2 regions of the Peribacillus sp. TH14 genome follow, and region 2 is predicted to be linked to the other one. Evidence: riboswitches for the same ligand, from Rfam matches in the RefSeq annotation. Region 2 holds a riboswitch; the other holds the start of a gene.
The links. Region 2 has a riboswitch for FMN ahead of JFU50_RS19760 (ECF transporter S component). Riboswitches for the same ligand answer to the same signal wherever they lie in the genome.

Region 1: another riboswitch for FMN. It lies ahead of ribE (riboflavin synthase); the one in region 2 lies ahead of JFU50_RS19760 (ECF transporter S component).

The regions. Positions count from the first base shown of each region.
Region 1 covers NZ_JAEKEK010000001.1:1,457,535-1,462,821, reverse strand. The annotation lists partial or broken gene JFU50_RS07195 (DMT family transporter) at 1-340, opposite strand, end outside; gene megL (methionine gamma-lyase) at 522-1,697, shown strand; gene JFU50_RS07185 (hypothetical protein) at 1,694-2,101, opposite strand; FMN riboswitch at 2,287-2,417, shown strand; gene ribE (riboflavin synthase) at 2,562-3,200, shown strand; partial or broken gene ribB (3,4-dihydroxy-2-butanone-4-phosphate synthase) at 3,220-3,858, shown strand; gene ribH (6,7-dimethyl-8-ribityllumazine synthase) at 3,939-4,409, shown strand; gene JFU50_RS07165 (DHH family phosphoesterase) at 5,115-5,287, shown strand, end outside.
Region 2 covers NZ_JAEKEK010000001.1:4,049,135-4,054,421, forward strand. The annotation lists gene JFU50_RS19750 (hypothetical protein) at 1-1,042, shown strand, start outside; gene serA (phosphoglycerate dehydrogenase) at 1,167-2,741, opposite strand; FMN riboswitch at 3,108-3,243, shown strand; gene JFU50_RS19760 (ECF transporter S component) at 3,411-3,992, shown strand; gene JFU50_RS19765 (ferredoxin) at 4,123-4,371, opposite strand; gene JFU50_RS19770 (helix-turn-helix domain-containing protein) at 4,662-5,287, shown strand, end outside.

The DNA of each region.
Region 1 (5,287 bases), 2.6 Mb from region 2:
AGAGCGTTCCAAAAATGATAACTAATAAAGGATTCATAAACGTCAAAATCGAAAGTTCCCCTGCTGAAATGGTCATAAGGCCTACAAAGATGCAGCCCATGACACCAGCTGTCTGGAATAAACCGATGATAGCCAATTTAGCACAGTCTATGGTCTTGCTTGGATGAGGTCGTTTGATGAGTTTAACAATTATGGCCATGATCAAACCTGCAAGTATAAATCTTATGGCTGCAAGCAACATGGGAGAAGTATAAGCTAATCCTATTTTTCCGATAGCGAATGACGAACCCATTAAAGCAGTCGTTAAAATGACAAGTAAACCAAAAATGACTTTGTTCATCGTTTCCCCTCCAAAAATCCTTATCTATGAATAGTAAAAATTAGTATTGAATGATTGTGAAATTATAGCATTTTGCTGAAGATAGGAGTTTAATAATGAGTGGAAAACACAAATGAAAACGCTTCCTTTATATGGGGTATTGACATATGATAGAAATAGACATTGGTGAGGAGGAGACGGTATGGCAGAGAAATATAAGCATATTGAAACGGCAGTAATTCATGAAGGATATGACTCGAAGGAGCATTTAGGAAGCTTAACAACACCACTGTTTCAAACCTCAACATTTACCTTCGAAACGGCCGAGCAAGGAGAAAGACGTTTTGCCGGTTTAGAAGATGGATATATTTATTCGCGTCTTGGAAATCCAACGGTACAGGTGCTTGAAGACAAGATTGCGGCATTGGAGGGCGGGGAAGCAGGGCTTGCTTTCAGCTCAGGGATGGCTGCGGTATCGGCTGTGCTTTTTGCATTAACTAAAACAGATGACCACATCTTGTGTTCACAAGGATTATATGGTTGTACGTTTGGCCTCCTTCAGTTGATGAAAAGTAAATATCGTATTAATCATGATTTTTGTGATATGGATACAGAGGAACAGTTAAGGAAGATGATCCGCCCAGAAACAGCCTGCATCTATGTGGAAACCCCTATTAATCCGACAATGAAAATGATTGATTTACAAATGGTCATGAAAGTCGCGAAAGAATGCAATGTACCGGTTGTAGTCGATAATACTTTTTCGACACCTTATTTACAGAAGCCTCTTGACTATGGCTGTGATGTCGTACTTCATAGTGCGACGAAGTATCTTTGTGGACATGGAGACGTCGTTGCAGGTCTTATAGTTGGAAAGAAAGAGTTTATCAATCAGGTAGCGGTAACGACTCAGAAAGATATCGGAGGAATTATTTCGCCGTTTGATGCGTGGCTACTACTGCGGGGGTTAAAGACTTTACCAGTTAGGATGGACCGGCACTCTGCCAATGCGTGGGAAATCTTTCGGGAGCTGAAACAGCACCCCCAGGTGAAGAATGTATATTATCCAGGGGATACTAGTTCTCCGGCCCATTATATAATGGAAAAACAGATGAAACATGGTGGAGGCCTTATCTCCTTTGAATTGCGAGGTACGAAGCAGGATGCCCAGAAATTCCTGAATAACTTGAGACTTATCAAAATAGCTGTCAGCCTAGGAGATGCCGAAACATTGATTCAGCATCCAGCTACCATGACTCACTCGGCAGTTCCTGAAGAATCCAGACATCAAATGGGTATCAGCGACCAGCTTATCCGCCTCTCAGTAGGCCTAGAAGCTTGGCAGGACATCTGGCACGATCTTCAGCAAGCCTTTTAGATGGAGTCAGACCCTATTTCCTGGTTTTTTTTGATGAAAATGGTGAAGGATAAGATAAGGATTAGAACAGCCAGGATGTAGGATAAAGTGGTGATTGTCGGGTAGAGTGTGCTGTTCCGTACACCAATGCCGATGAACGCCCAGACGAAGACAAGCGGATAGCACCAATCCCGGTTTTTAACTGCGAAGACAAAGGCCAGGATTGTTGCTGCAATCATCATGACAAACGTCCAGGTTACATTAGATATCTCAAATCCTTTCCAGCTAATATAGGTGAGATAGTAAGAAATGTCAGCGATGGCTGTGAAGCTTACCCAACCTAAATAAATGGAAATAGGGAATAGGTAGAAAGAGGCATGCTCCACTTTTTTAATGTTTGTATAAATGACAATCAAGTTAATCAAAAGCTCAATAATAATGAACACTAATTTTACTTATTTAACCATTTTGAGCACATAGGAGGTCTTGAAGAAAAATATGTACATTCTTCCTTATACATAGTAAGTTCTTGTTACTAATGGTTCATTTAAGGTTAGAAATTTTACATCTTTACTTTAAGGTGATAAAATATTCAGAGATTCATAATAATTTAGTCCTTCGGGGTCGGGTGAAAATCCCAACCGGCGGTGATGAAGAAATTCTAAGCCCGCGAGCCTGATAAAGGCAGGATTTGGTGAGATTCCAAAGCCGACAGTATAGTCTGGATGGGAGAAGGACGTGTGGAACCCAAGTGTATACGTGCGCCTAATTTTTCAAAAATGAAAATTTTAGGCTTTTTAGGTATACAATTTTTCACTCATTTCTCCTGCTAACTCCTTAGGTCAATCTAAGGGGTTTTTTATATTCTATAAAAGGGGGAAAAACATGTTTACGGGAATCATTGAGGATATCGGTACCGTCCATTCCTTGAAAAAAGGAAAAAGCAGCATGGAGTTGGCGATTCGTTCTGAGAAAATCCTCGAAGATGTTCATCTGGGGGACAGTATTTCTGTCAACGGAGTTTGCTTAACCGTAACGTCCTTCACGCAAAGTCTGTTTACTGTCGACGTGATGCCAGAGACGGTCAAAGCTTCTTCAATCCGGACGTTAAAACTAGGATCACCTGTGAATCTGGAACGTGCCATGAGTGCACAGGGCAGGTTTGGCGGTCATTTTGTTTCAGGCCATATTGATGGTACGGGAACGATAATAAAAAAAGAGCGAAAAGAAAATGCTGTGTATTATGTGATCAATTTGGAAGAAGGACTTAGTAAATTTTGCATCCCAAAAGGGTCAGTTGCCATTGATGGTACGAGCTTGACAATTTTCGGGATAGAGGGAAACCTGCTTACTGTATCTCTGATTCCCCTGACTCATCAAGACACAATATTGGGGCGGAAAGCAGCTGGCGATATCGTTAACATCGAAAATGACATGATAGGGAAATATATTATACATCAAATAAAAAAAAGTGATTCAAAACCAGGACTGAATTTAGAGTTTTTGGCAGAACACGGATTTTAATTAAAGGGCGGTGTAAAAGATGTTCCATACAATAGAAGAAGCGATCGAAGACTTAAAAGCTGGTAAAGTAGTAATCGTATCCGATGATGAAGACCGTGAAAATGAAGGTGACTTTGTTGTATTGGCAGAAAAGGCAACGCCTGAAGCGATTAATTTTATGGCGACCCATGGACGCGGTTTGATTTGTACAACCATTACCGAAGAACTGGCGGCAAAATTGAATTTGCATCCTATGGTCGGTGAAAATACCGATCATCATGGAACTGCTTTTACAGTTAGTGTCGATCATAAAAGTACTTCTACAGGAATAAGTGCATTTGAAAGATCCTTGACCATTCTGGAGCTTCTTAAAGAAGATTCAGTTGCTGGGGACTTCCAACGGCCTGGTCACACTTTTCCGATTGTCGCTAAAGAAGGTGGCGTGTTAATACGGGCAGGGCATACGGAGGCATCCGTAGATTTGGCAAAGTTATGCGGGGCTGCTCCTGCAGGCGTTATTTGTGAAATCATGAATGAAGACGGGTCAATGGCACGAGTAACTGATCTAGAAGTTATCGCCGAAAAATTCGATCTTAAATTCATTACGATTGCCGAGCTAACTCGTTATCTCCAACAAAGAAAAATATATGAGAAACAGGGACTTGAATTAAATATTCCGAATGCTTGAAGGATATAAGTGGTTGAAAAATAAAAATAAGAAAAAATTGACATTTGTTTTTAAATTAGGAGGATATGGACATGGGGAAAATTATTGAAGCACAATTAATCGGATCAGGGTTGAAAGTAGGCATCGTGGTAGGAAGATTTAATGAGTTTATTACAAGCAAGCTTTTAGGAGGTGCATTGGATGGCCTTAAGCGTCATGGTGTTGATGAGAATGATGTTGACATAGCGTGGGTACCAGGGGCTTTTGAACTTCCGCTAATTGCGAAAAAACTAGTGAACACAGGCAAATATGATGCAGTTATCGGCCTTGGAACAGTAATTAGGGGGGCCACTTCTCATTATGATTATGTGTGTAATGAAGCAGCTAAAGGCATGGCAGCAGTTTCTCTGGACACAGGCGTACCTGTTATCTTCGGTTTGTTGACTACTGAAAATATCGAGCAGGCTATTGAACGTGCAGGAACAAAATCAGGTAACAAAGGCTATGAAGCAGCCGTTAGTGCTATTGAAATGGCGAACCTTGGAAAATTGATTGAACAGTAAATGGTACACATTAAAAAAGCCGCAGAGAAGAAAATTCTTTTCTGCGGCTTTTTAATGTAGCGAATGTAAAATTACCTGTCAGATTTGGCTAGCTTTTTCAACCCATTAAGCAGTTCCTCAAAGTTCGAGAAATTTCTTGCTATTTTATTGATGAGAGTATCCTGATCTTTGAAGCTTGCCGCCACTTCTTCAATGAAGAAGCGTGTTCACCTGCTCTAGCAGCTTCAATTGAGGCATTCAGAGAAAATAAATTCGTTTGTTTTATATGTCTTCAATCTTTACTAAAACCGCTTGAATGTCTTTATTTTGCTGATCCATTCATCCATTAGTACTCCTTCTGTTTAGCCTTTTCACCAAGGGTATGATGTTCTTAGCAAGGGTGACCATTTCCTTGCCTCTATACTAGTCCTCGTTCCACTTTCCGTAGTAAAGGACTTCATTTTCTCGACAGTGGCGTGCTGGATTCACTTAGAATACATGAAAATATCTCGATTCCAAAGTAATATCTTACCTTTATAAATCGGTATAAATACTGGGAAATAAAGAATTTTATAGGTATGATATGAAAATATTTTATTACAAAAGCTGTTCGTAAATGAAGCATGTTAAAATATGCGGATGTGATTATGCTACAATTGTAAAGATTGCAATTGAAATTCATATCTTAGGGAAAAGTAATTATATTAGTATTTAGGAGGGGTTTGTGTGTACCATCTCTTTACACATAATGATTTAGATGGAGTCGGATGCGGTATTGTAGCGAAGCTGGCATTCGGGGAAGAAGTAGTGGTTAGTTATAATTCAATCGGGAGACTTAATCAGAATGTAGCAGCATTTCTTGAGCAGGCCAAAATTGAGGATACGTTGCTGGTTACTGA
Region 2 (5,287 bases):
TTCACTGATTATTGGGAAAGAAGGGACTACAAGCAAAGAGGAGAGCAGCGATAAGAAATTAGCTGTCTCTGAACTTAAAAGCCTGCCAGATCATGAACAACAGGATGCAAAGGTAAAAGATAAGTCTGCCGAAGACAAAGAGGAAAATAGTAAGCTTCAGAGTATGCGTGAAGAAGATATAGAAACTAAAGAAGAAGTTTTCGATAGTGAACCGGTAAAAAAGGACAAGGCAGTAGCCCTTGCTCCTGCAATTTACCCAGGCGATCTGAAAAATAAATCGACAATTACCATGGGTGTGCCAGATAATCAACAGAATTTTGTCATCCCGATTTCAATTGTTGTCAATCGTTATGATGAATCGGATACTCTAAATCAGTTAGTTAATCAAATGTCGGATATCAATGAGGAACAATATGGTCTCTCTGACTATTTCCCGCTTGATATTGAGATTACCCAAGGAACCGAAATGAATACTGCTCATATTGAGCTACATGAAGACAGCCAGTTATTGGATGAGGATATCCTCTTTCTTCATACGATGGAAGAGACGCTGTCCTATCTTAATATAGAGAAGATGACCTTTGCTACAGATGGAAAGCAAGGTGCAAGGTTTGCCCATGCAGGATTTTTAAAGGAAGCAGATATACCTCAACAAAAAAATCGCACATTTCTACTTTATCAAAGTGATGAATCCTCACCAAAGTTTCTTGTACCAAGTAATATGGATTATCAAGACTTTGAGGAGGCACTTCAGGCAGGAAAAGAGGTGCCAGACATAGAGGGGATATCTTCTGCTATCCCCGATGATTTAATTTGGGAAAAAATAAGTTCAGATGGAGATCTTGTGACTATTCAATTAGCAGAACAAGCGGCAATTGAAAATAGTGAGGATTCTCTTCAAGCTTTAGAAGCTATTCTCTTTATTGCAAAGGAATTTGGCTTTAACAGAGTAAAGTTTGAAAATGCTCCAATTGAAAAAGTTGGCAATCTAAATCTAACAGAAGACATAGTAGTACCCAAAGCCCCTAACCAAGTGAATTGAAGGGAGGAAGTTGTCAAAAGAAGCGGGAGCTGGGCTATATAAAACATCTTGATAATGGTTGCTGAGTATCTAAAATCTCGTAGAAAAAAGAATGTGCCCGCATTAAGGGCACATTCTTTTTTTCTTATAATGAAATGAGAGCCATGAATGTAATTTCTTCTGTTTCCTTTAAAAATTGCTTCATGTTATCACTTAATGGTTTATCAAAACTTAAAACCATGATAGCTTCTCCGCCAGCTTCTTTTCGACCTACCTGCATGGTTGCAATATTCACTTCATGATCACCAAGTATCTTACCTACATTACCAATTACACCAGGTTTATCGGTGTGTTGGATATATAGTAAATTTTCTTCCGGATGGAAGTCGATTTTGAAGCCATTCAAATTTACAATACGAGAACCATAATTTTCAATGTAAGTGCCACTGATTGTTAGTTCACGGTTATCACCTTTTACTTTAAGGCTGATCAGGTTAGAATATCCTAAAGAGTCTGCAGAGATTTTTTCGCCAACGGTAATACCGCGCTCTTTTGCAATCAGCAAGGCATTCACTTCATTGACCGAAGCGTCAACTCTTGATTTAAAGAAGCCTGATATTAAACTTTTTGTCAAAATCGCTGTATCAAAGTCCAATGATTCTCCCGCATATGTAACGGAAATCTCTTGGATGCCTTCTTTCATACATTGAGATGCAATTGATCCCATTTGCTGTACGAGTTGATAAAATGGCTGAACCTTTTCAAACACTTCTTTAGAAATGGCTGGAAGGTTGATAGAACTTGAAACTGGATTTCCCTCAAAATAAGTCAGCACTTCTTGTGCAACCTGTACTGCAACATTTAATTGAGCTTCTTTTGTAGAAGCACCTAAATGAGGTGTAGCAATGACATTATCAAGTTCAAGTAGCTTATGGCCAAGCGGAGGTTCTTCAACGAAAACGTCCAACGCTGCGCCTGCTACATGCCCTTTAACAATCATTTCATATAAATCATCTTCGTCAAGAATTCCGCCACGGGCACAATTTAATACATAAACACCCTTTTTACAGGTAAGTAGTTTTTCTTTATTTATTAATCCTCTAGTTTCATTCGTCAGAGGTGTATGAACAGTAATAATGTCTGCTTTAGGAAGTAACTCATCTAACGGCAGGGAAATGACAGACATTTTTTTTGCACGATCAGCAGTTAAGAATGGGTCAAATACAATGACTTCCATACCAAAAACTTTTGCGCGTTTGGCGATTTCTCCTCCGATACGTCCAAAACCCACTATACCTAATGTTTTACCGCGTAGTTCTGTTCCAGTATAAGAAGAACGTTTCCACTCCCCATTCTTCAGAGATGCATATGCTTGCGGAATGTGGCGCATTAGTGAAGCCATCATTGCAAATGTATGTTCAGCTGTTGAAATGGTATTGCCATCAGGTGCATTAACGACGACAATCCCACGTTTAGTCGCAGCAGGGATGTCAATATTATCAACGCCGACACCAGCTCGTGCAATAATTTTCAACTGTGGCATACGGTTCATTAAATCTTCCGTAACTTTTGTTGCGCTTCTAACAAGTATTGCATCAATCTCAGCAAGTTCGTTTGCTGCTTCTTCTACTGTCTTTTGAATAAGAAGGATATTGGATGCCTCTGATAGCGGTCCGAGTCCTTCGGGTTTGATGGCATCTGCTACTAAAATCCGATACACGTGTAAACACCTTCCTAAGGGAAAAATTATCTTAAATTTCAGTTAATTTTACAATTGAAATGCCGAATATGTCAATTTGGCATTTATTAATGTAAGCGCTTAAAATAATTATTATTAAGTGAAATAATTGTATAAGTCCGCAATAATAATGGATTTATCATCTATTGTTTGAAAAAGAACAATTATTTTAAATAATCTTAAAATTGATATAATCGTCAATATAATTTTTGTTTTAATACATTGATATGTAAGAAATTATGGTGGCCATGAAAAATGAATATCTTCATATAAACTTTCAAATTAAAAAAAACTATTCAAAAAAAGGAAAGTCATATATAATGGAATTTGTAAAATAAAATTTTATAGGTCTATCTTCGGGGCGGGGTGTAATTCCCCACCGGCGGTGATGAAGAAATAATTCTTCTAAGCCCGCGAGCCTTACGGGGCAGGATTTGGTGTGATTCCAAAGCCGACAGTATAGTCTGGATGGGAGAAGATGGAGGTTCCTGATTGCGTTCAAACAGTCATTTACTGAACGTTTGTTTGATGAAACCTTTAATTTATCCCTTTAATTCGGTCGGAATTAAAGGGTTTTTTATTGAACATCAACATGATGAAGGAGCACTAACCTCTTTTTCGGGTAGATCAGAAAAAGAAGGAGAGAGAACTATGAAAAAGAACAAAGTGAATAAAATGGTCACACTGGCAATGTTGGGAAGCATTTCATATCTATTGATGCTTTTGAATTTTCCGTTTCCAGGATTTCCACCTTTTCTGAATGTTGATTTTAGTGACATTCCAGCACTGATGGCAGCATTGATTTTCGGTCCGATGGCTGGAATTCTAGTTGAATTTCTTAAAAACCTATTGGATTTAGTCATGACAGGGACAATGACTGCTGTACCTGTGGGGCATATCGCTAACTTTATAGCAGGAATACTGTTCGTCTTGCCAACTTACTATGTATTTAAAAAAATCAATTCAAAAAAAGGGATGACTTTCGCTTTACTTGCTGGTACAGTTACCATGGCGGTAGTTATGAGTGTTTTAAACTATTATGTCTTTTTACCGGCATATACCTTCTTTATGGGATGGGATGCAATGTCGGCACCCGAGTCAAGGAAGTTCGTAACGACGGCAATCTTACCTTTCAATGTGATTAAAGGCGTGCTTATCACTTCTGTATTCATGTTGTTGTTTATTAAATTACAGACATGGATCAATAAGCAAGTATTATATAAAAATGCTTAATGGCATTAACTATAGAAACACAAAAAACCGGATATTTATGTCCGGTTTTTTGTCTGTTTAATTTGGTTAGTAGGGGAAGGGACATAAGTAGCAAAAAAAAGCCATTTTCGATTGAAAATGGCTTGTACCTTTATTCGAATTTTAGTGCATCCCCGTCAAATGCCTCGTCAGCAACTTTAATAGAATCTGTTGGACATCCTTCAAATGCGTCCATCATGTCATCTATAAGTACATCTGGAATTTCAACGATACCTTCGTTATCGTCAAGGGTAACAAATGCAATCCCTTCGTCATCATAATCATATATATCCGGTGCTGCTGCTCCGCAAGCTCCACAAGCGATACATGTTTCTTTATCAACAATTGTAAATTTAGCCATGAATATAACCCCTCCTAAGTTGATTAACAACTGATAATCTTTTTATTTCAGATTATTATCTCTTTCCTATTGTAAGACCGAATGCCAAACTTTTCAATAGAAATTGTATTGATACTAACTATTATGATGTGGAATGTCAATGATAAATATAGAAAATATTATTTTGATCTTTGCTTTCCTTCGTCATTTAGCCACAATTTCTTATGGTATTTATCATTAAAAACGGCGATTTTTGCAGTTTTTTGATACAATAGGTGTAATTGGTTAATTGAAACAAGGATGTGAGTCCCATGAATAATTATCTACAGGTAATCATTCTATATGCAATAAAAAAATTTCAAGGCGAACGTTCTATTTATGCTATTTATCATATGCTACAGGGCAAAAAGTCGTCACAGACAATCCAGGATGCCCACTTATTCGGGTTAACGAATATATTTGGGACAATACCTCGTTTTACCCGACAACAATTAAATCAAAACATTCAACTATTTCATGAGCATAATTTCATTGAGATAACCGATAAAACCGATGCTTATATAATTAGTGGGCAAGGCGGGAGAAAGTTAACCGATTATTTGAAGAAGAATCCTTTTCCAACATCCTTAAATGGCTGGAAATATCAAAATATCACCCCGATATTCTGGGGGAGATTAAACTTACTCATACAAACTATATCCCATATTGTCCACAATGAAAGACGTTTTTATCCTATACAACGAAACCCCAAAATCCAATGTTTTGTAAAGGAATTCTTACAAAACAATCGCCAGGACCGAGGGTTGATTGCGCAGCATCTTTATGAAGAACTGATATCGTTATTAGAGCTGCAAAGTAATTTAAAACGAGATATTTTTATTTTGAAATTAACAGGGGTAAACAGGATTGGACTTACGTTTGAACAGATTGCGAAAAG